Regions from separate parts of the Halobacillus ihumii genome, predicted to be linked through region 1. Evidence: riboswitches for the same ligand, from Rfam matches in the RefSeq annotation. Region 1 holds a riboswitch; each other region holds the start of a gene.

Region 1 (8,082 bases):
TGGAATGATCGGCTGCCTTTATACAACAGGCTTGTTAGGAGTATTGTTCGCAGAAGGCATTCCCTTATTGGTTCTGAGTGTCATGCTGATCGGGATTGGCCAAGCTTCATCTATCAGTCTGGCGCTTACCTTGCTTGGGCTTCGGGCAGCTAATGCTCGGCAAAGTGCTGCACTGTCTGGGATGTCTCAATCGATTGGATATTCACTTGCTGCTGTGGGGCCGGTATTAATCGGTATACTGCTGGATATTACCGCATCGGTGACAGTTCCAATACTATTGTTCATCGCCATTATAGTTGTAATGGTAACAGCTGGTTTAGGAGCAGGAAGGAATCAGACGGTTTTTCAACAGAGCAAAGAACCTCTTCGGTAATAGACAGAAGCATAACACTCACGTTATAAGCTAGGCTCGGACATAACTTAAAAAAGCATATCATTCTATTAATATCAGTTCGGGTTGTACACTTGGAAAGATTACTACCATCGCTTCGTAAAAATACTTCGCTTTCCGCGGCCCCACAGGACGTGGGGTCGTTCGGTGTTGGCACACGACGTGCCGAACTTAACCGAACATCCTCTAAAAAGTCGAGCTTCCTCGGAAAGCAAAGGACGCTTTCCTGTGGGATCTTTGGGTCGTGCTGTTCCCGCAGGAGTCTTCGCATTTTAACTACGCTAATTATCTGCGTTTTAAGTCATTTTTTATCGTTCGTTTTTTGACATCATTGCTTTTACTTATGTTCCTGCCTTTAATGTTATATGGGGGATCATATATCCACTTACTAGGATAGTAAGAATCAGAAAAAAACCATGCACAACAATTACCTTAAAAAACTAATACTTCTCTATGCCTTTGACAATGCCTTTTGCCACTTGCTCGCGGTAATCTTCGCTTTTTAACAATTCCGCGTCTTTTTTATTCGAGACAAACCCCGTTTCTACAAGAATTGCTGGCATATCAGTATGACGCAAAACATAATAATCCGCTTTAAACACCCCGCGACTCAGGTTATTAGTTTCAGAGATAACGTGTTCCTGGACTAAATCTGCAAGATCTCTTGCATCTGAGCTCCCTGCACTATAAAAGGTTTCGATGCCTTTAGCGCTAGAGTCATAGTATCCGTTGGCATGAATACTGACAAAAAGGTCGCCTTCCCAGGTATTGGCCATCTTTACACGATCTTCAAGGGTAACAAAGGTATCATCTGTTCGCGTCATTAAAACATCATAACCTTTTGCACGCAGTGTAAATTCAACGAGCTTAGCGATTTCTAGAATAACGTCTTTTTCCTGAAGAGAATTTCCGATGGCTCCGGGATCTTTACCTCCATGACCAGGATCGAGAATAATGCGTTCGATCTCCTGTCTCTCAGATTGATAAGGTTTTTCCTCCCTGGCCTCGTCTGGTTTTCTCACACGCTTCTCTTCGATTCGTTTTTCTTCCTCAACGCGCTCCCAAGCACCTTCTGACAGAAAATCGGTGCTTACAAAACCTAGACGTCCTTGATAAGTGATTTGCCCCCAGCCATTCTCAAGATCAATATACTCAACTTGTTCCCCTGGTAAAAGACTTCCGATCACCGTAGCATTCAAACTAGGTGCTTCCCGAACATTTAAGGACAATTGGGTGTCAACTTCGCCTGTTTGTGCAGCTTTTACTGGCGTGGTGATCACCAGCGTAGATGTAACTGTCAGGACAAACAATAGAATTACCTTGATCGAACGCATGTTCAAATTCATACATAACTCCTCCTGGCTATTAATAGTGCAACTTTTATTCTATGAAAGGTAGTGGATCATACTATTAATCTTGGACAAGTTTTAAATGATATATTCAGTAACACGCTACCAGGAGAATATTTGACAAAAAACTCTAAAATGCAAGCATTTTTTCATAATCTTTAGTAGAATAGTAGTTAATTGAATAGGCGAAGAAAACAGGCGTGATGTCACTCATCACTTAAAAGGGAAGTTGGTTCAAATCCAACGCGGTCCCGCCACTGTACTTGCGAGCAATCTGCACGATTCCACTGTGTCATAAGCATGGGAAGGAGCAGAAAGCCATGACCATAAGCCAGGAGACCTACCTGTTTTTCTCACCAATAACCTACGCGGATAGGAGGTGTTTAGTAAAAAAGGAGTTCTGCTTATATGTCCATTCAGTGGAATTGCAAATCCTTGAATGTACACATCTTCATTGCGAGATGTGTTTTTTTTATGCTCAAAAATAGATTCATTACAGGGGAGAGGTTAATTTGAAACGTTTATTGAATTACATACTCATGCTTCTAATGACGATCAGTTTGCTGGCAGGCTGTTCAAGCAATGAGAACTCTGGTCAATCAGAGGAAAGCCAGAAAGAAGACGCTGCAAATACAGAAGAAACCCAAGGTGCATACCCTCTTACGGTAAAGGATTCAGCGGGTAATGAGGTCGTACTGGAGGAAGACCCTGAACGAATTGTCTCATTGATTCCCAGTAACACAGAAATAACGTTTGCCGTCGGTGCAGGTGAACAGGTTGTCGGCGTGTCAAAGCATGACAACTATCCCGAGCAGGTGAATGAAATTGACAAGATTGGCGGCATGCAAATTAACACGGAGAAAGTCTTGTCATTAAAGCCTGACCTCGTGCTTGCACATGGGTCCAATGCTCATAATTCACAAGCAGCCATTAAGCAGATCCGCAATGCAGGGATTCCGGTTTATGTAGTTAAGAACGCAACTGATTTTAAGGGCGTATACGAAACGATTCAATCGATTGGTAAATTAGTAAATGAGCAGGAGAAAGCGAACAGCATTGTAGCTGGAATGAAGGATAAGTTAAAGAAAATTAAGGAAAAAGCATCTACGATCGAAGACCCTAAAAGTGTTTTTGTTGAAGTATCCCCGGCACCGGAAATTTATACGACTGGAACGGGCACATTCATGAACCAAATGCTTGAGGCGATTAATGCGAAGAATGCTGCTGCCAGCCAAGAAGGTTGGGTGAAAATGAATGAAGAGGCCATTATTAGTTTGCAGCCTGACGTCATCATTACTACCTATGGCTATTATACAAAGAACCCTGTCGAAAAAGTTCTCAGTCGAGAAGGATGGGAACAAGTACCGGCTATTAAAAATGAACAGGTATTTGATGTTCATTCTGACATTGTTACACGTGCGGGCCCACGTTTAATAGAGGGTGTAGAGCGGTTAGCCGAAGCCGTTTATCCGGAAACGTTCGGTGATGAATAAACCGTTGGCTTATATAGGGAGTTTTATGATTTTAATAGGCGCTTGGCTGGCCGGCGTGGCCGTTGGCAGTGTGCCTATTCCGCTCCCTGTCATTATCGGGGCTATAGCAGAAGCGGTTAGTCCTTATCAATCAACCATTGACCCTATAAACATCAGTATTATTGTAGATGTTCGCCTTCCGCGTGTCGTGTTAGCTGGATTAGTGGGTGCCTCCCTAGCTATAGCTGGAGCATCCTTCCAAGGGCTGCTGCAAAATCCATTAGCGGACCCTTATACACTAGGTGTATCTTCAGGTGCCTCAGTTGGGGCGGTGTTGGTGTTATTTGTAGGCTTTTCTTTCCCGGTTTTCTCAGCTTTTACGCTTCCTATTGTCAGTATCAGTACGGCAGTCCTTACTCTGCTTTTTGTTATTGTTTTTGCACGCATGCTTGATCGCACGCTTTCTATTGAGACGTTGATACTGACAGGGATTGTCATGGGTTCTTTCCTTGGCTCGGTTATTTCACTCATGATTGCCTTGACTGGAGAAGAACTTCGGCAAATTGTCGGCTGGCTCCTCGGAAGTGTTGCGATGCGGGGATGGAATCATGTTGGGTTACTGTTCCCCTTTTTTGCGGTTGGGGTGTTGCTTCTGTTGACTCAGGGACAGGAATTAAATGCTATGTCCTTAGGGGAAGAACGGGCCAGACAGCTTGGTGTTCCTACGGAAAAGAGGAAAACACTAATATTATTAGCTGCTTCGATCCTAACGGGGGCAGCAGTTGCGGTATCTGGAACCATTGGTTTTGTTGGTCTAGTCGTCCCTCATATTTGCCGGCGGCTTTTCGGTACGGACCATCGGCATCTTATTCCGTTGTCCTTGATTAATGGAGCGACCTTCTTAATACTGGCGGACCTTATATCCCGAACAATAATTGCCCCTGCTGAGCTGCCAATCGGGGTGATTACTTCTCTTATAGGAGCGCCAATTTTTGCTTTTATTCTTTATCAACAGAGGAAAAAGGGGGCGAGTGTATGATTCAGGTAACGAACATGACAGGGGGATATGACGCGCAGCCGATTGTTAATGATGTCGACTTTCAAGTCAACCGTGGTGAGTTTTTTGGCGTGGTTGGTCCTAATGGAAGTGGAAAAACAACCTTATTTAAATTGATGAGTGGAATTCTTCCATTGTGGAAAGGAGAAGTGATGGTTGACCAGCAGCCACTTGAACACTATGGCCGTAAACAGCTGGCCAGGAAAATAGCAACCCTGCCCCAGATTCAACAGAGCTTCTTTTCCTATAATGTTTTTGAAACCGTGATGATGGGGCGTTATGCTTATCAATCTGGTTTCTTAAAACAGCCTGCGGAACGGGATAAGGAAGTCGTCCGGAATGTGCTCGAACAAACGGGACTAACGGAAATGAGTTCGCTTCCTCTCCATCAATTAAGTGGAGGAGAAAAACAGCGTGCTTATTTGGCTCAAGCCCTGGCTCAGGAACCGGATATTCTGCTGTTAGATGAACCCACGAACCACCTTGACTTTAGTTATCAAAAGCAGCTGTTGGATGAAATGAAACAGCTGTCTTTATCGGATCAGTTGACAGTTGTCTCCATTTTCCACGATTTAAATACTGCTGGTCTTTATTGTGATCGATTGTTATTGATGGATCATGGAAAGGTGATTCATCTAGGTAAACCAGAGGAAGTCATTCAAAAGTCTTTACTTGAGCAAGTCTATCATTCTTCCATTGCCGTTCACGCCAATCCGACGGTATCAAGCCCGCAAATGAACTTGCTTCCAAGTTATGCTTCAGATGACAAAAGAACTACCATAACACCTGAACTTGTGAAAGCCACGGAGGAAAAGGTTATCGTAAGTACATGCAAGCCGCTTAAAACCTTTTCCTCTGCTCTCATGGGGGGAGGATTTGGCTGGTATCGGAATTTCGTGAACTGTCATGTAGATAAAAGTTTTACTTGTGGTTCTCCTGACCAATTCCTAGTAGGAAGGTGTCAACAATGGGGCCTGGCTGAGCAGGATACTTTAGCGATGATGACAGCAGCTTACCTGCCTGATTATTCAGAGCTGTTTTTCAAGGGAGACGGTGTTTCAATATTGATTGTAGTTACAGCTGGACTAGGTAATGCAGTAGATGTTGTTTACGGGGAGAAGCATGTGGAGACGAACAATCCGGGGACTATAAACACATGGATCTTCGTTGAGGGCAATCTGTCTGAACAAGCATTTATTCAGGGTATCGTAACAGCGACGGAAGCGAAAACGAAGGCTATTTCAGATTGTGGAATTAAAGATCCACTGACTAATACAGGAGCAACAGGAACTTCCACCGACAGCATGATGATAGCAAGTACTCAAACTGGAAAGAGTCTGGAATATGCCGGTCCAATCACTTTATTAGGAAGCAAAATTGGGCGGATGAGTTATGAAGCAACAAAAGAAGCCATTGAACGTTATTTGGAAAGAATGAGTCGTTCATGATCACACATCTTATTGCTTTAAGCTGCGCATTTTTACTGGATATCTGGCTGGGTGACCCGCGGTGGCTGCCACATCCTGTCCGGATGATAGGAAATTTGATCCAATTTTTTGAAAATCGATGGAATAAAGGAAAGTTTCGACGCTTTAAAGGGATGGTTATGGTTCTAATCGTATGTGGTGCAGTCTATGTCATGACATGGCTTGTTATGACACTCAGCTATCATGTTCATGTCGTGCTCGGTGCAGCCATAGAGTCTCTATTGATTTGGACAACGATCGCATTAAGAGGTTTGAAAGAAGCATCACAGGAGGTGTATGAGCCGCTAATGGAGTCCAACTTTACCCGTGCGCGCCATAAATTATCGATGATTGTTGGCAGAGATACCGAACATCTAGATGAATCCGAAATAGCGAGAGGTACAGTTGAGACAGTGGCTGAAAACACAAGTGACGGTATAACAGCACCACTTCTGTTTGCCTTTCTTGGGGGTGCACCGTTTGCTATGCTGTATCGTGCCGTGAACACATGTGACTCAATGGTCGGGTACCGGCACGATCGATTTTACCTTTTTGGCTGGGCTTCAGCTCGATTGGACGATGTGTTGAATTTGATTCCAGCCCGGCTGACATCGGTGTTGCTTTTATTAGTAGAGAAAACTCATTTTCAAACGAAGAAAGAAGCTATGACGTTATTGTTCCTTCATTCCAAGCGTCATCCCAGTCCGAATAGCGGCTGGGGCGAAGCAGTATTTGCTATTTTATTAGGCATTCAACTTGGCGGGGAAAATCGTTATTTTGGCGAAGCATCGTTTAGACCTACGATTGGCATCCCTTATAAGAAGATGGGGGCTGAACATATTAAAGCCGCTCAAAACTATATGATGCGAGCTGCTCTTTATATTTTGACATTACTATGGATAGGAGGTGCCGCCATTGAACTGGCCGTCACATGGAGCTAATCCGCACTATTTAACAGACCCATTACGGCTCCCAAAAGTTACCCATGATTTTAGCGTGAACGTGAATCCACTAGGGCCTCCCCCGTGGCTGCAGGAAAAATGGAGTGATTTTTTCGAGCTCATAACAGATTATCCGGACCCTCATAACGAAGACTTACGTCAGACCATTGCACGGAAGGAGGGGGTTTCGGCGAAGCAAGTCCTAGTTGGGAACGGTGCATCTGAATTGCTTAGCTTAATTGGGCGAGTGTTTGCTGGCAAAAAGCTATTGATTGTTGAACCGACTTTTTCAGAATACCGAACGATTGCAAAGGCGAATCAATGTACCATCGATTCTATTTTTCTAACAGAGTCAGAAGGGTGGGAATTGCCTGTAGAACGGATCAAATCGAAGCTTCGTGACGCAGACCTCGTGATGATTTGCAATCCCAATAATCCTACAGGCATCGCTTACAAACAAAGTGGATTGGTTGACTTGCTGGGTGAGTTGGAAAAAAGAGAGATTTCACTGTTAATCGATGAAGCATTTTATGATTTTGTTCACAACGAACCATCACTTATTCAGGATGTGAACAAATTCTCTAACCTAATTATTTTGCGTTCACTGACAAAGATGTACTGTATTCCGGGGATAAGAATCGGCTACCTTGCTGGCTCTGAGAAGATGGTTGAAAGGTTCGCGGCCCACCAACCGACGTGGAGCGTTAACGCCCTGGCGCAGCAGGTGGCTATGCTATGTCTCAACGATGATACTTACCGGCAGGAGACGAGAGAGCTCATACATAGCGAGAAAGAACGGATTTTCCCTCGGCTTCAGAACCTGGCTTTTACTGTATCAAATACTGAGGTGAACTACTATTTATTAGGAGGATTTCCGTCCTTGAGTGACACGTTGCTCCCTTTTTTATTGAAAAACCGAGTGGCGGCCCGGCACACACATAATTTCCCGGGCTTAGATGGGGATTACGTGCGAATAGCGGTCCGCACGCAACAGGAGAATGACTACTTGCTGGATCTTCTTGAAAGGTGGGTGCGAACATGATGGCCTTTATCTGTGGAGGTGTAAGGAGTGGAAAAACAAGTTACGCCGAGAAGCGTACACTGGAGTCAAAGCTGCCCTATCTCCATTACTTGGCTACGGGAGTAGTAACAGATTCTGAGATGCATGAGCGGGTAACCCGCCATCAAAAAGACCGTCGTCAAAGTCTTCGGTCGTGGAAGACATGGGAACAACCGACGGCTATCGGCAAGCTTTCGTTTACGGGAGATGACGCGATATTGATTGACTGCCTTACTACATGGGTCATGAATGAAATGCTGGAGCAGGAGGACAAGGAGCCGGATGATATGATTAGTTTTTTAATTGAACAGCTTGATCGACTTATTACCGCTGCTGGAGAAGTCTA
Region 2 (8,082 bases), 1.7 Mb from region 1:
ACAATGGTTGACCAGGATACATGTATTGCTTGTGGAGCATGTGGTGCCGCTGCCCCTGATATCTTTGACTATGACGATGAAGGGTTAGCTTACGCCTTGCTGGATGATAATATGGGAAACGAAGAAGTTCCTGAAGTTTACGAAGAAGATATGGAGGATGCATTTGAAGGCTGTCCGACAGACTCCATTAAAATATCTGATGAGCCTTTTGAAGGCGACCCTCTCAAGTTTGAATAAAACCTCCCTTCTTTTAAATAAAGAAGGGATTTTTTTAATCATTTTTAGTAAGCTGACTATATCTAAATAGCGTTGCTTCTTTATCAAAACTTGAGTACCAGCGGTTTCCAAGTTCATCAATAATTCGGTAATGCTGACTAATTACATTTTGCTGAAGCTTAAATCGTTTTCTCTCCTCGCTTGTCGTCCACCACACTCTACCCTTTATAATCCTCTTTTCAGTACGATCCACCTGATTGTGAGCAATGGTTTCAATGATTTCGAGTGGAGCATCTCCCAGCAAGCCTTTCAGGACATCGCTTTCCAGAAACAAGGCACATACCGCTACAACTGTTGTCCAACTAGCCAATGTTCTTTCCTTTTCAATTTGCACGAGCGTCTTCTTTGATACTCCTAGGATCGCAGCCATACGGTCCTGAGTATACCTATACTCAACACGTATTAATTTGATTTTCTTCGATACCTGCTGTATCAATTGTTCTCTATCCATACCACCGTCTCCTCATTAGTATGTATATCATTTTATCATGCCCATCAACATTATACTATCGATATACGCATGAAGGAGATATGAGTATTTACATGAGTCAATTCATAATGACTCTTTTACAAAAAGACTGATAAATCACTTTCTATGTTGCTCCATCGCCTGTCGTTGAATCTGATTAAGGTCCGTATTTTTAATAGAAGAATGGGGGTGGAAAGCGAGTTATTTCCCGACCACCTTCCCCTCATCCAGATGATGAATAAGAAAATAACCCGAATGAAAAATCAGTTCGGGTCATTTAAGTGCCAACCTCTACTTATTCCTCTGCAGGAACTGGGTTCAGCGCCTTCGGTGTTTCCACCGTTTTACTCAATTCATATGGACCTAACTTGCCGATTGACGTGTTTTCGAATTCAACTCGATCATAACCGAAATGTTGAGCGGTCATTAAAATGGATTCTATGGCTGTCAGCATTTGTTGTTTATCAACAGACTTAGGATTATTAAGTTCGACGATGAGTTCATTGCCTTCTTCATGTGCAGATTGAATGGTCACCTCAGGTGGTAGCGGAGAATCCACTTCTGGATCCTTCTCATCTTTCTTTAACTCTTTTAAAGCGGTGCTTATCGTACTCTCATTCTTGATCGATATGGGAACGAAAAAGGAACTGTCACTTGAAGAAGGCTTAAATACTTTGAAAATGAAACTACCCTCTTCGATAACCGACAATGATGATACTTTTCCATAACTGCCCAGCGATACCGGTGAGCCGTCCTCAGTCTGAATGGAAATATTCTCAACATTGTAAGGCTCCACTGACCATTTTATACTGTTAACAATTGAAGTGCTCATCGCATTTCCGCTAACCGAAAAGTTATTAGGAAACGTCACCTGAGCCTTTTCATCGTTTTCATCAATTGAAATGGTGATATTTTCAAGAATATTTTCTGATAATCCAAGCTGTTCTGTATTGATATTGCTTCCTTCACGTTCATTCTCTTCAGATACAACCGTAAGAGGAACGATATGTTGAACACTCTGATCAACAGCTGCCAAAGGCTTCATATTACTGGAAATTTCTTCAACCACCATACTTTTCAACTCATGAACAGTTTGATCAGAGGACTGCTGGTTGGTTTTTAAAGGAAGATCATTTCCGCTGCTGGAACCTTCCGACTTTTCCAGCTTCAAATTTTGATGCTCAGCAGATTGCGGATGATCGACAGCCCCTTCCTTCATGGAATAATATGAAAAAGGCACTACTACGGCCAGAATGAGCACTGCAATGACGGAAGCTATACCAGGAAACAGCCATCTTGGGCGCCTTGAAGACTGTTGGTTAGAGTCAGCGGTGATCAGGCGATAATAATCATCTTTACTTTTTGTGTCATCAATTTGCGGGAGCTCATGCAGCATTTTTTCTATACGTGTATCTTGTTTATCATTATGCTTCATGCTCACTACCCCCCTTTACACCTAATCGTTTCTTTAAAGCAAGCATTCCTCTATGCTGAGTAGTTTTAACCTTACTCTCCGAAAACTGCAAAATGGCTGCGGTTTCTTGTATCGTCATCCCCTGTATATACCTTAAGATAATGACACTTTTTTGATCTACCGTACACTGATCTAATGCTTCGTAAACTTCTCTCATCCTGTCATTCAGTTCCGCCACTTCGTCCGGCAAGGCTTCCTCATCCTTTATTGATTCACCTTTTTCTTCCCAGTTAAAAAAGTCCATAATCTTTTTTCTTTTACGTCCCTGCTTGCGGAAGTAATCAATAGTCACATGTCTAGCTATCGAAAATAACCATGTTTTTTCACTGCTCCTGCCATCAAATGATTGATATGATTGAAGCACTTTTATATAAACCTCCTGGGTTAAATCTTCAGCGGCTGATCGATTTTTTACCATATAATAAATAAATTGAAATAAATCTCGATGATATTTATCGTAAAATTCATCAAAGAACGGTTTCACACCTTGAACCTCCCGTTCATTCATATTGTCGTTTATGTACCATTAAAAGTTACACCTACCTATCATAATACCGATCATTTAAAATGAAAACCATAAATGTTCATATAAAAAAGAGCTGCTAAAATCGCAGCTCAACTTTAAATATCCTTATACACTTGTAAGCGAATGTTTCTTTTGATAACGAGAAAACAATGTTCCTAACACCGGGGAGAGCACAAGGATAAAAATTACGTTGCTTGCGGCATGATTTAAGTCCATCGGCAATCCTGCTAAATAATAAGCCCAAAACGGCTGTCCTGCAACTCTCATTGTAAAAGAAATAATTAGTCCATAGACAATTCCGCTTAGAAACCCATATATTGATAGCATCCATACTGGAATGTTCGCCCAGTATTTGCCGATTAAACCTGCTCCCAGTCCGATTATAGACCAGGATAGAATTTGCCATATAGTCCAGTACCCCATCCCTAGAAAAACATTAGAGAGAAATGTTGTTAAGAAAGCCATAATGACTGCTGCCAGCGGCCCTAGCCAGAAGCCTGCAATGATAATAATGGCAGTAACAGGCTGTACATTTGGAATGTTCGCCATCACCAGACGTCCTGCAATTGCCATCGAAGCAAGCATTGCAATTAACGTTAATTTATACGTATTCATGAATCATGATTCCCAGGATTGAAAATCAAAGACAATTTCGTCGCCCTGTTTTACCTCGTATTTATTTGCTCCAACCATTGAAGTTTCCCCGTTTATGGTAAACATCCAGGCCTTTTGCTCTCCTTCGCTGGCAGTAATTCCTTCAAGTCCCGTAATAAACCCATCTTTCTCTGCCACCTCAAAGTTGTTTTTCATCACTTCCATTAACACAGTGCCTTCTTCAACTGTTACTTCTTCATTGGCGAGCACTTTTTCCCCTTTGTTCTTAGATAGTTCGATGTTAAGTGTTACTTCCTGCTTCTCCTCTTGGCTGGTGCTGGCCTCTTCTCCTCCACCTTCAGTTTGACAGCCAGCGAGCACGAACAAGGTCACCATTAATGCTGTGATTAGTGCATACATCTTTCTCATGATTACAAAACCCCCATTCTATTAATAAATACATTGCTGCAATGCTAATCGGGGATGATGATGGTTGACTACTCAGGTCTACCCAAATGATACTAAAAAAGCCTGCTCCTTTATTAGAAGAGCAGGCTTAAGACATACCAGTAAAGCTATGTAAAAACACTACATAAGATTAAACCGGATATCTCAAAGGCTCAATCCCCGAAGCTTTGAAACAATATATTAAATCAGGCAGGTCTACTGACTCGTGCATCATTCTACTAAAGAGCCTTCCCACGATTATTCGCAGTGGTTTCCCTTGTTCGTCAACACTTACAGTTGCGAGGACAGTACTGGCTTTTCACCAGATTCCCTATTACACCATATCGGGTACCTAATTTTCTCATTTAATTCTATTTTATCGTACAGCATGGTCAGGGTATTTTCAAGCTATTTCTCCTCTTGTTCCAGTTCTGTCGGCAGAGTAAAGGTGAAAGTTGTTCCCTCATTCACTCTACTATGAACATGAATCGACCCTTTATGAGCCTCAATGATGTTTTTGGCAATAGCGAGTCCCAGACCCGTTCCTTTCTTACTATTTTCCCTTTTTCTAGACTTATCTGCTTTATAGAATCGTTCAAATACAAATGGGAGATCTTCTTCAGGTATTCCCAATCCTGAATCTGTGACTTTCACGATCCATTGATCAGATGTTCGTTCGGCTATTACATCCACCGATCCGTAATCATTCGTATGCCGAATCGCATTATCTATTAAATTCGTTAATACCTGCTCAATGCGATCTGCATCGATATGAATGGTTCCTTGCGCGTCATTTGAATAAAGCTGAAGGTTGATCTCTCTTTCGTTTGCCAATCCCTGAAATTTACGAATAATTTTTTCAAGAAACGGCATTACTTCGACTGTATCCTTATAAAGAGTCATATGACCGGCTTCCATTCGAGCGAGATCCAGTAATTCATTCACTAGCCTGCTGATACGGAGTGATTCATCATGAATAATTTTAGCCAGCTCGTTTTTATCTTCCTTCGTTTCGGCTACATCATCCACAATTGCTTCACTGTATCCCTGTAACATTGAAATCGGAGTTCTTAGTTCATGTGAGACGTTTGCAATAAAATCTTTTCTTAATTTATCCAAACGCCGCTCCTCTGTCATGTCTCTCAGTACCGCTACCGCTCCCCTTATATAAGTACGATCATAAAGAGGGGTCATTAACATTACCCACGTTCGTCCTTGCACAGTAATTTCAGTCATCACTTCCTGCTCAGTCTCAATAACCTCATCAAATAGTTTTCGCATGGGCTGAGGCACTTCCCTTTTTCCATGGGCAGGTTCGTTCCCGTCATTTTCGTATATCCAGGACTGATAAAATTGATCAGCGGGCGGGTTAGAGACTAAAATTTCTCCCTGCCTATTAATCGTAAGCACTCCATCCGCCATGGAACGTAAAATACCGGACAATTGTTCTTTTTCTTGATTAACAGCATTAATGTGAAACTTAAGTTCTCGTCCCATACGATTAAAAGCCATAGCCAGTTCTCCGATTTCATCATGTGTTAAAATCGGAATCTTTGTATTGAATTCCCCTCTTGCAAGTTCCAAAGCGCCCTCTCGCATTTTAATTAACGGAGCGGTGATTCTTGTTGATAAGAAAAAGGCGAAGATTGTAGTCAAGATTATAGCGATTCCTGCGCCAAGGAAAACAATTTTAGTTGTTTGATCAGACGTCTTTTGAATGGTATCAAGCGATTGGTAGACAAATACTGCACCTTCACCATTTGAAAGTGGGGTACCCACGACCATAATCTCCAAATCTGACTTGGCAAATCCCGCCACTTTCATCACATCTTCATTCTCTTTAATGACTGAGGATAGTTCAGGATCACTCATAAACCAATCGTACCCTACTGCAGGCAAATCGTTTGAATTACTATCAGAAGAAATAAATTCAGTCGAATCGTAGGTTACAAGAACATGGCTGGAGGGATCCTTAATTAGTTCAGCCATCGATTGAATTAAATTCTTATCATCATACTCTTGTACGACCTCCGATACTTTTGAAGCGGTTTGTAATAGCTCGCGTTCAGCATCCACCACATGGTAATTTTCAAAGAACTCAAGAAGTAATACAGTGAGTATGACTAAAACAAAACAAACGAGCAATAAAATCGTAAACCATAATTTCCCGACTACACTGCGCCAGAACATTACTCGCCACTTACCTCAAATTTATAGCCTACACCCCAGACTGTTACGATCATTCCAGCTGCATCTGTAGAAACTTTACTCAATTTCTCGCGAAGGCGTTTCACGTGAGTGTCGACAGTCCGTAAGTCACCAAAAAATTCATACTGCCATACCTCTTTCAACAATTGTTCACGATCAAAGACCTTATCCGGTTTCTGGGCCATGTAGTTCAAGAGTTCATACTCTTTAGGTGTCAATGATACTTCTTTATTGTCCGCTGTAACCCGATGTGCATCATTATCAATGGTCATATGCGGGAATACCAGCACATTTCGAGCAGCTGTATCTGTCTCGAGAAATTTAGTGGACGAAGCACGTCTTAGAATCGCTTTCACCCGTAAAACTACTTCTCTTGGGCTGAATGGTTTCACAATATAATCATCTGTTCCTACCTCAAAGCCTTGAACGCGATTAGACTCCTCCCCTTTAGCAGTCAGCATAATAACGGGTGTAGCCTTCTTCTCTCGCAGTTCCTTACACACCTCTATTCCGTCCATTCCAGGCATCATAAGATCAAGTAATATGACATCATAATCTTCCTGCAAAGCTTTTCTTAAGGCTTCATTTCCTTCTTCGGCTTCATCAACTATATAATCTTCTCGTTCTAAGTACATACGGATTAACCTTCTAATACGTTCCTCATCATCTACAACTAAAATTTTTGCTTCATAATCCATATTTATTACACTCCTTATTTCATCAAACGGCTATTTGTTACCTATTATATTAAAAGACAGGAGGGGTGTACAAACCCTTCCTGTCTCAACTCTAAGTTATGCGTACGAATGGAGCCCGGAGATGATTAAGTTTACCGCTAGCAAGTTAAACATAATGATGGCAAAACCACCAACAGCAAGCCAGGCTGATTTCATACCTTGCCATCCCCTTGAAAGTCTGAGGTGTAAATAGGCGGCATAGAAAAAGAAAGTAATCAAGGCCCACACCTCTTTAGGGTCCCATCCCCAAAAGCGGTCCCAGGCTTGTTGGGCCCAAATCATGGCAAAAATAAGAGCTCCGAGTGTGAAAATTGGGAAGCCAATGGCCACGGCACGATAAGATATCTCATCGACCAGTTCCGGGTTGACTTTTCTCAGAAGAGGCTGAACTGCTGCCCCAATCCGTTTTCTAAGAATTAAACGAGCAAGCCAGTAAAGCACGAGTCCCCCAAGGAATGACCAAATCATCGTATTAAACTTAATGGCGGCATCCTGCCCGCGCATCCACTGTGGCACTTCAAACAATGGAGACATACCTTCTGTAATAAGTTCTCCATCAGTTGGACCCGCAATAGCCGGCATTTGATACTTAATTTCAGTTGGCTGTTCCTGGATAGGTGCTTCAAAAGTGACTTGATAATTCACCGCATTAAACGATGAGGAAATAATGATAAAGGCTAACGCTGTAGCCAGCATATAGATGACAAACTCAAGCCAAAACGTGTGTTTAGATTTTTCACTTTGATCAATTTGGCGAATTAAAAATATCAAACCAGCCACAAAACTTACGGATAAAACAGCTTGTCCAAGCGATGCTGTTGTCACATGAATGTAAAGCCAATGCGATTGCAAAGATGGAACGAGCGGTGAAATTTCACTAGGAAACATACTCGCAAACGCAATGATAAGCAACGCGATGGGCAGTGCGAACAGTCCCAGTACATTAATTCGATAAATAAAATACATGACGATAAACGCCAGAACCAGCATCATGCCAAAAAATGTTGTGAATTCGAATAAATTACTGACAGGAGCATGTCCACTCGCTATCCATCTTGTAATAAAATAACCTATTTGTGTGAGAAAACCCACAATCGTTAAGGTGATTCCTATTTTACCGGCAATACCAGATTTTTTCCTTTGCTTGTCACGTATCGTTCCCCCGAAGAAAAACGTAGCGACTAGATAAATAATAAATGCGGCGTAAAGTAAGTTACTGCTAACTGTACTTAACTCCATTGTTCGCCCTCCTTTATCACCTTCAAAAAGATATTAATCCTTCATTTCCTGTTGGTCATTTGGAGCTTCTATTCCTGTTTCACTGATGACCTTGTCAATTTCCCGTCGTAAT
Region 3 (8,082 bases), 960 kb from region 1:
GATTGAGCTTGGTGAACGAGGTGTAATGGCAACAGGTCCGAAACTTGGTGTCATGGGGCATCGAATAGATGAATTTAAAATAAAAATGATTGAAATAAAAGAAAACGAATTAGTGTTTGATGACAGAATCAAACTGCCTTTACAACCGATGATTGGCGTGATTGGAGTTGCTCCAGAGAACGAAGCTGTTTCATGTGGGACGCCGGGAGCTCATGGGGGAAATATGGATACTAAGCTTATAACAACCGGTGCAACATTGTATTTCCCAATTTTTCAGGAAGGTGGACTTTTTTCATTAGGAGATGTACATGCGGCCATGGGCGATGGCGAGGTATGTGTGTCAGGAGTTGAGATTCCAGCGAAAGTGATGGTGACATTAGATGTGATTAAGGGATACTCAATTGATTATCCTTATATTGAGAATACAGCGGGGGCAGCATCACTTGTTTCTAGAGAATCTTTAGATGAGGCTGCTGATCTTGCGGTGGAAAAAATGATTGATCTACTGCAGCCACAAACCGATCTAACCCTTGCTGAGTTTACGATGCTCATGAGTGCAGCTGGAGAAGTTCAAATAAGCCAAATCGTTGATCCATTAAAGACCGCACGTTTTTTTGTGCCAAGAAAGATATTGGATGGATATGGACTGAAGTTATTTAGGAAATAAAAAAGCCTTCAGAGGATTTTAACCAATTTCACCCACCTCAGGTCATCCAGATTCTGGATGACCTGAGGTGGGTGAAATTAACATATTTAGGCAAAAAAATAAACCGTCTTCCTGCAAGAGAGGAGACGGTTTATTCTAAGAACCAAAATTAACAATTAAGTCATGCGTTTTTTGAATTTCTGATTGCGGCATCTCTATTAAATACATCCCAGAACTAGTTATAGGATTCCCGGACATTTGGTAAGTAGAGATGTTTTTGCGCGCACTGCTATAATTCATGGCGAGCCGGCGCATATCCCCAAATTCCATATTTGTTTTCATATTATTCCCTAATACATTCATCACTTCATCAATCTGATTGATCATATTTAATCCGGCAGCTTTATCAATGACTCCTTGAATCACTTGACGCTGACGGTGATTACGTCCAAGGTCCCCTTTCGGATCTTCTTTACGCATACGCACATAGGCGAGGGCTTCTTCGCCCGATAAATGCAATTGACCTTTTGGAAATTGGAAGCCATCTTGGGTAAAGGCCATATCATTATTAACAGTGATTCCATCCACAGCATTGACCAACTGTGCCAGCCCTTCCATATTCATCGTTACATAATAATCAATATGAATATCAAGGAAGTTTTCAACGGTCTTAACAGACATATCACTTCCACCATAAGCATAAGCATGATTGATCCGGGTCACACGCCCATCACCTGCAATTTTCACTTTAGTATCGCGGGGAATACTGACCAGTTGCATTTGATTATTAGCTGGATCAAGGGTCATTACAATCATTGTATCTGAACGTCCTTGATCATTCTCGCGTTCATCTACACCTAGCAAAAGGATATTGATAGGCTCTTTATTATCAACTTTCTTATCTGTTATCTCTGTATCTATGGAAGGTACATTTTCGTGAAGTTTGCTATTAACTGTTTGTTTGACGTTATTAAAAATCGTAAATGCATAAACGCCTCCTCCAATGAGCAGGAGCACGACAATGAGCAGGACGATTTTCCACCAGCGTCCCTTTTTCCTCTTCCTTTTCTTCATTTCTTTTCGTCCCATAACTCCACCTCAATTATGTAGAATAGCATCGAACTAATTATCTATTATACTTGTAATGGTGAATCTTGTAAAAGTAATGATGAATAATCTGGAAAAAAGCCCCACCTCAGGTCATCCAATATCTGGATGACCTGAGGTGGGGTGGGGCGATTTGATGTGCTACTATGAATTGGACAGGCAGCAGGGGGGAAGAAGAAAATGAAAGAAGTGATTGTGTTTTTAGCTGAAATTGTTAATGTATTTCATGATCTATTGTTAGAAGTATCTCAGTCGTCTGGATGGAATCTGACTGATAAGGAGCTTCACTTCTGGATTATCGGAATACTGGGAATCATAGGATTGATTTTTGTAGATGTACTATTTCATATGATTGCTAGATGGAGTATTACGGTTATTTCATTTTTGTTTACACTCTCTATGGTTCTTGTTTTTGTGCTGGCTGTAGAAATTCAGCAGAAGATTACAGGCAGGGGGGCTATGGAGTTTAATGATGCCGCCATAAGTGTACTCGGATTTTTAGCCTTTTGTGTTGTTTATTTTTTCATGAAAATGATAGCAAAATGGATTCGAACAAGGTGAAACCCCCTTCTTTCTTTGTAAAGTAAGGGGGCTGTTTCTTCTTATTTTATAACTTTTCCATCACTATCTACGTAGACAGAGGTCACAATGGTACGATTAAATGGAACGTTTGCTTTCGTCTTTCCTTTAAGGTCAATAGTAAGATTGTAAGTGCCTTCTCCGAGTTTTTCTAACTTTTTAGAAGAGGAGCCGTTCAGATCATTCCACTTTAGGCTTTTCGTCTTCTTTTTACCTTTCTTATAGTAGTCTAGGCGAATATCTGCTTTTACTTTGTTATGATCGATCGCTTGTTGATGCTGTGCGAGTAAAGATACTTCCATGTTTTTATTTACTGTAAAGTCTAAGTCCTGATTAACGGGGCTTTGATAATGGACGGATAGAAGGTAGTGCTCCTCAGGTGAAGCTGCTTGAAGTGTCCATTCTCCTTTAGCAGGTTGGTTTAGTTGAATAGAATGATAATAAGCACCCTGGAAAATATTTGACGAAGCTGGTGTGACTTCAAAGGATGAATGGTTTTTACCGTCTGGTCCAATGAGAGTTAATGCAGTATTTTCCCTTTCGCTGATCCAGTTCACGGTAGCTTCAGTTACGTGATCTTCTACTATGAATTTTTCATAAGTTGATCCTTTATAGGTTCCCCCGCGATAGTAGTAGTTTGCAAGAGGGGAAGGCTGATGTTTTTTCCGATCCATTGGTTCTGTTAACGTTTTATAAGCCGTTACGGATTGGTTTTCATAAAGGTATTGATCAAATAACCGGAATGTGGAACTGCCTAAGCGGATTTCTGAGTGATTCCAGTCAGCTACTTTAACTTCCTGGGCATAAGGAAGGCGTGAGCTAGCCACAGTAACTGCACCATCATTCGCTCCATAGCTGCTCAGGTATAACCCGCCCCAGTAAAGCGAAGTTCCAAAGGTTCCCCATCCTGTACCGCCGAATGTAAAAATGGGATCTTTATCAACATTAGCATGACTGTCGGTTTGGCTGCGGAAATTGTTCATGTAGCCGGTTTGGAGCGAATAGACGGCTGGATTTTTACTTCCAATTATGTCAGCCAACCACCCGGCCCAACTGCTATAGGCAAGATCGGCAAGCTGTGAACCATGATGAGGGGTAGAGAGGGTAATCAAACGGTCAACGTAAGGGGAGGCCTGGTAATGTACAAGGGCGGACTGTGTATCGATGCCACCTTTACTATGTGCTACGAGTACCAATTCTTCGCCAAAGTACTCGTAAATTTGTTTTAGTTTTTCAGCTAATAACTTTCCGTTGTCCCACATATTTTTAGTAGGATACAAATCTACAAATGCCGTTTCAAAGCCATGATTATAAGCCGTTTGATACATATCATTTTCTTTCCACCAGGTGTGAGAGGAACTATTTAAGCCATGAACAAACACAACAGGCGACTTGGAAGAATCAACATCAGTGGGAGTGAGACCGACGTACCACTGCCCAGGCGTTCCGGAGGGGTCTCCTTTTCCAAATGAACCTGCATAAACTTGTAATGGTGATAGGAGAATAACTACTAGCAGAAAGATTCCTGCTTTTTTTAGCATTTGTACACTCCTTTCTGACAAAATCGATGAAGTCACAGTCAGCAATTTATTATATACGTCTGAATTTTTTGTAGAACAAAAAGTTAAAATAAATAGTTCAGTGAACTCAGGTGTTTTAGTGTGAATATTTTAAGGTTGATCCATTCTTATTGACAACTGGCTGGCTCTCGCCGATAGTGAAGAGGAGGACAAGTATCCTCAAACAAAATTTAATAGGCTTTATGGTGGCTTCATGATTGAAGCTGAAAAGGGAAGATTGGTGCAATTCCAACGCGGTCCCGCCACTGTATAGAGGAGGCATTTTGCGAATTTCACTGTTTCTGACTCGAAATGGGAAGGAGAAAAGGCTGTTGATTCTGAGCCAGGAGACCTGCCATAAAGAAGAACATGTTAATCCTACGGGAGATAGGAGGGTGTTACGTGATGAGGTATCTATTTTTTCTTGCTGATCCCTTATAACTGCTCATAATCAAGTCACATCTTCTTTAGGAAGGTGTTTTTTTATTGCGTTTTTTGTGAGTTGGCTTTTTTGCAAAAACGCTTAACAGCTATGTAAGAGACCTGCAAGGAGGAAAGGAAATGGAAAATGCTTTACCGGTAAATGCTTCGAAAATGACACAAACACGTTTGGTTCTGCCTCCAGATACCAACCATCTGGATACGATTTTTGGAGGGAAAGTACTTGCATATATCGATGAAATTGCAGCCTTAACCGCTATGAAACACTCTAATTGTGTGGTTGTTACGGCATCGATTGACTCAGTGGATTTCCTATCTTCGGCTAAGGTAGGCGATGCGCTGACCTTGGAAGCGTTTGTTACGTCAGCGGGAAGGTCATCAATGGAAGTTTATGTAAAGGTGTTTGCTGATGACTTATTAAAGGGGGAGAAGATGGTGACAACTGAATCATTCTTAACGATGGTTGCTGTAGATTCAGAAGGAAAACCAACACCGGTTCCACAAGTAATCCCTGAAACAAAAGAAGAAATAAGGTTACATCAAACAGCACCCTCGAGAAAAGAGTATCGCCGCAACCGCGCCAGCTTACGATAATCCCAATTAATTCCACCTCAGGTCATCCAGAATCTGGATGACCTGAGGTGGAATTAATTGGGATTAGTTGTCGTTTTTCGGCGGGACGTCGCAGCTTTCATCTGTGCAGGCTTCTCCCTGTTTGTCATCAGTTAAGCTTTGAAAAGCAGGCGATTGCTTTTCTTCCTCCATTACTTTCTGTAAGCTTTGTACAAAAACTTCGGTAGGCTGAGCTCCAGAAATAGCATACTTTCTGTTAACGACGAAAAAAGGTACGCCTTGAACGCCGATTTCCCTTGCTTCTGCTTCCTCCGCACGAACCACCTCACCAAATTGTTCACTTGAAAGTACATCACTGACATCAGTCTGGTCAAGTCCTATGTCTTGTGCAAGTTTGATTAGTGTATCGTGATCACCAACATCTTCTGAATCGGTGAGAACAGCTTGGAAGAACCGTTCTGTCGCTTCCTTACCAAGTCCCTTGCTCTCTGCAAATTTAGCTACACGGTGGGCGTCGAATGTATTAGTAGGAACTGTTGTGTCCAGATTGTATTTCAACCCTACGCTGGTCGCTTGCTGTTCCATGTTTTTATTCATCTGCTTGGCTTCTTCCACGCTCTTCCCATACTTGGCAGCTAATTTCTCGGCATTAGACATTCCTGTGTTTTTCTCCGCTTGCGGGTCAAGTTCAAAGCTCTTATAGACGATCTCTGTCTGTTCACCTTCAGCTATTTGTGAAAGAGCCTCTTCAAGTCGACGCTTTCCAATATAACAAAACGGACAAACAAAGTCCGACCAAATTTCTATTTTCATGTTTATCACCTCATAGTTAATTTTTCACACATTTATTTTACGGGGCAATTAAGTGAAATGCCATTAATCTGATTGATAAGCCACTAGAAAGAACAGATAATATTTTTGGCTGGAATATAGTTCCACCTCAGGTCATCCAGATAATGGATATAAATAGGCTGGATGGTTCTAGTGGTCAGACGTCTTGTGCTGTGTCTTTTGGCGCAATTTGTAATTTTTACAGAAAAAAGGTCAATGTGTAGGCGGATTATCTTTTATACTTGGGAAAGATTGATAGATTTTTATAACTTATTTAGGAGGAATGAAATGAGTATTAAAAAGACGGTTGTTACTGGTCTGGCAGCTGTATTAGCGTTAAGTCCATTTGCAAGTGCGGTTCCTCAAAGTCATGCAGCGGAATCAGCAGATGACCTATTTTTCTCAGAATACATAGAGGGAAGCAGTTATAATAAAGCGATAGAAATCTATAACGGAACGGGCAGTTCAATAAATTTGTCTGCCTACACGATCGAAATGTATGCAAACGGGTCACTGGAGCCGACGGGTACTTTCGAATTGTCTGGTACACTTCCAAGCGGTGAAGTTTTCGTGGCAGCTAATAGCCGGGCAAATCAAGAGATTTTAACAAGTGCGGATGCCACTAACAATTCTGCGATTAATTTTAATGGAAATGATCCCGTTGTCCTAAAGAAAGACGGCATGGTGGTTGATTCTATCGGTCAAATTGGCAGCGAAGAATCGTATGCTGATGACGTCACACTTGTTCGTAAGGAGTCAATTACTGCTGGGAACAAAAATACAGATGACCCTTTTGAAACAGCAGGAGAATGGGATAGCTATGCCAAGGATACGACGGAGTATCTAGGAAGCTATCAAATGCCGGATGTTCCTGAAGTAGAGCTGCAATCAATTAAGGATGCGCGGACAAGCGAACCAGGAGCAACCGTTAAGGTAAAAGGAATTGCGACAGTTGCTTTTGAAACTGGTGGTCAAACAAATCTGTACATTCAGGATGAAACAGGAGGCATTATCGTTCGTGCTCCCGGTTTATCAGCTGAGGCAGGCGATGAAGTGACCGCCACAGGCGAGTTCTCTGATTATTATGGGATGCAGCAGATTCTTGCTTCGTCAGCGAATGTAGAAGTCGTCACAGAAGAAGTTGGCGTCCCTTCTCCCCAGAACGTAACTTCTCAACAATTTTCCCAAAATGAAGGTGAAACAATTGAGGGTGAATTTGTTCAAGTTAATGGGGTAGAGGTTCTATCCAAAAATAGTTACGGAGATTTCACCGTACAGGATTCAGCAGGAACATTTACGATTACACCTAACGATGAAAATGCTCTAGAAGTTGGAAAAACATATGAGCAAATTGCTGGTGTCGTTAATTACAGCTTTAATGAATATCGACTTGTTCCACGTAATGCACGGGATATTGTCAACGAAGTGTTTGCTGTGCAGGCGAATCCAGCGTCAGGTTCCCTAGTAGAGGGTGAAACAGTGGAACTGTACACCGCGCAATCAAATGCGACTATCCATTATACAACAGATGGTTCAGAACCAACGCCAAGCAGTACTAAGTATACTGAGCCAATTACAATTGAGCAGGATACAACCATTAAGGCAGTTGTTGTAAAAGAAACAGGGGAAGTAAGTCCAGTTTCAACCTTTGAGTACGAGGTGCTGAAGCCACTGGATGATGTTGAGATCCATGACATTCAAGGTGCGAGTCATACGTCCCCATACGAAGGTAATGTCGTTGAGCATGTAGAAGGCGTGGTAACAAAACTTGATGGATCAAATGGTTTCTACATGCAAAGTCTTAACCCTGATGACAAAGTGGCTACATCTGAAGGGATTTATGTGTATGACCGTTCAGGTACAGCAGAGGTGGGCGACCATGTAGAGGTAGCTGGTGAAGTAACTGAATGGCGGGAAGAAGGTTACTCTGATGCAGAGGATTTATTAACAACGCAAATTAGTGCATCAGAAGTAAGCGTAACAAAGGGTGGAACCAAACTTCCGGATCCAATCGTGTTAGGCGTGGACCGAGAGCAGCCTACGGAAGTGATTGAAAATGATGGCATGGAGTCGTTCGATGCGAAAGAGGATGGTTTGGACTTTTACGAAAGTCTTGAAGGGATGTTAATTGGGATTAAGGATGCTACGGTTGCGGCACCAGTAAAATATGAAGAGCTCGCTGTGTATGGGGAAACTAGTGAAGATCAGCGGTTTACCCGTGCTGATGGTCTGCTCATTTCACCGAATGATTATAATCCTGAGCGTCTTTTGATAGATGTGGATGGGCTTGGAATTGATGCTGTGACTGGGGATTACTTTACGGAAATGATCACGGGTGTGGTCAGC

The links. A riboswitch is a leader RNA that binds a small molecule or an ion and turns the genes downstream of it on or off. The one in region 1 is predicted to bind cobalamin.
Region 2: it holds a riboswitch for cobalamin, as region 1 does, so the genes downstream of both, G6R08_RS00845 (DUF4430 domain-containing protein) here and G6R08_RS09420 (ABC transporter substrate-binding protein) in region 1, are expected to answer to the same signal.
Region 3: it holds a riboswitch for cobalamin, as region 1 does, so the genes downstream of both, G6R08_RS04870 (acyl-CoA thioesterase) here and G6R08_RS09420 (ABC transporter substrate-binding protein) in region 1, are expected to answer to the same signal.

What each region holds. Positions count from the first base shown of each region.
Region 1 is NZ_CACVAO010000001.1:1,882,778-1,890,859, reverse strand. Features, by position in the region: gene G6R08_RS09430 (CynX/NimT family MFS transporter) at 1-373, shown strand, start outside; gene G6R08_RS09425 (N-acetylmuramoyl-L-alanine amidase family protein) at 832-1,737, opposite strand; cobalamin riboswitch at 1,920-2,102, shown strand; gene G6R08_RS09420 (ABC transporter substrate-binding protein) at 2,253-3,233, shown strand; gene G6R08_RS09415 (FecCD family ABC transporter permease) at 3,226-4,251, shown strand; gene G6R08_RS09410 (adenosylcobinamide amidohydrolase) at 4,248-5,717, shown strand; gene cbiB (adenosylcobinamide-phosphate synthase CbiB) at 5,717-6,676, shown strand; gene cobD (threonine-phosphate decarboxylase CobD) at 6,651-7,718, shown strand; gene G6R08_RS09395 (bifunctional adenosylcobinamide kinase/adenosylcobinamide-phosphate guanylyltransferase) at 7,715-8,082, shown strand, end outside.
Region 2 is NZ_CACVAO010000001.1:151,217-159,298, forward strand. Features, by position in the region: gene G6R08_RS00820 (ferredoxin) at 1-237, shown strand, start outside; gene G6R08_RS00825 (helix-turn-helix transcriptional regulator) at 272-727, opposite strand; gene G6R08_RS00830 (GerMN domain-containing protein) at 1,041-2,180, opposite strand; gene sigX (RNA polymerase sigma factor SigX) at 2,170-2,703, opposite strand; gene G6R08_RS00840 (ECF transporter S component) at 2,851-3,360, opposite strand; gene G6R08_RS00845 (DUF4430 domain-containing protein) at 3,364-3,768, opposite strand; cobalamin riboswitch at 3,979-4,157, opposite strand; gene G6R08_RS00850 (ATP-binding protein) at 4,195-5,976, opposite strand; gene G6R08_RS00855 (response regulator transcription factor) at 5,976-6,692, opposite strand; gene ccsB (c-type cytochrome biogenesis protein CcsB) at 6,789-7,970, opposite strand; gene resB (cytochrome c biogenesis protein ResB) at 8,004-8,082, opposite strand, start outside.
Region 3 is NZ_CACVAO010000001.1:927,143-935,224, reverse strand. Features, by position in the region: gene G6R08_RS04890 (acetamidase/formamidase family protein) at 1-667, shown strand, start outside; gene G6R08_RS04885 (LCP family glycopolymer transferase) at 803-1,735, opposite strand; gene G6R08_RS04880 (hypothetical protein) at 1,934-2,314, shown strand; gene G6R08_RS04875 (esterase/lipase family protein) at 2,356-3,873, opposite strand; cobalamin riboswitch at 4,079-4,265, shown strand; gene G6R08_RS04870 (acyl-CoA thioesterase) at 4,453-4,926, shown strand; gene G6R08_RS04865 (DsbA family oxidoreductase) at 4,990-5,718, opposite strand; gene G6R08_RS04860 (chitobiase/beta-hexosaminidase C-terminal domain-containing protein) at 6,025-8,082, shown strand, end outside.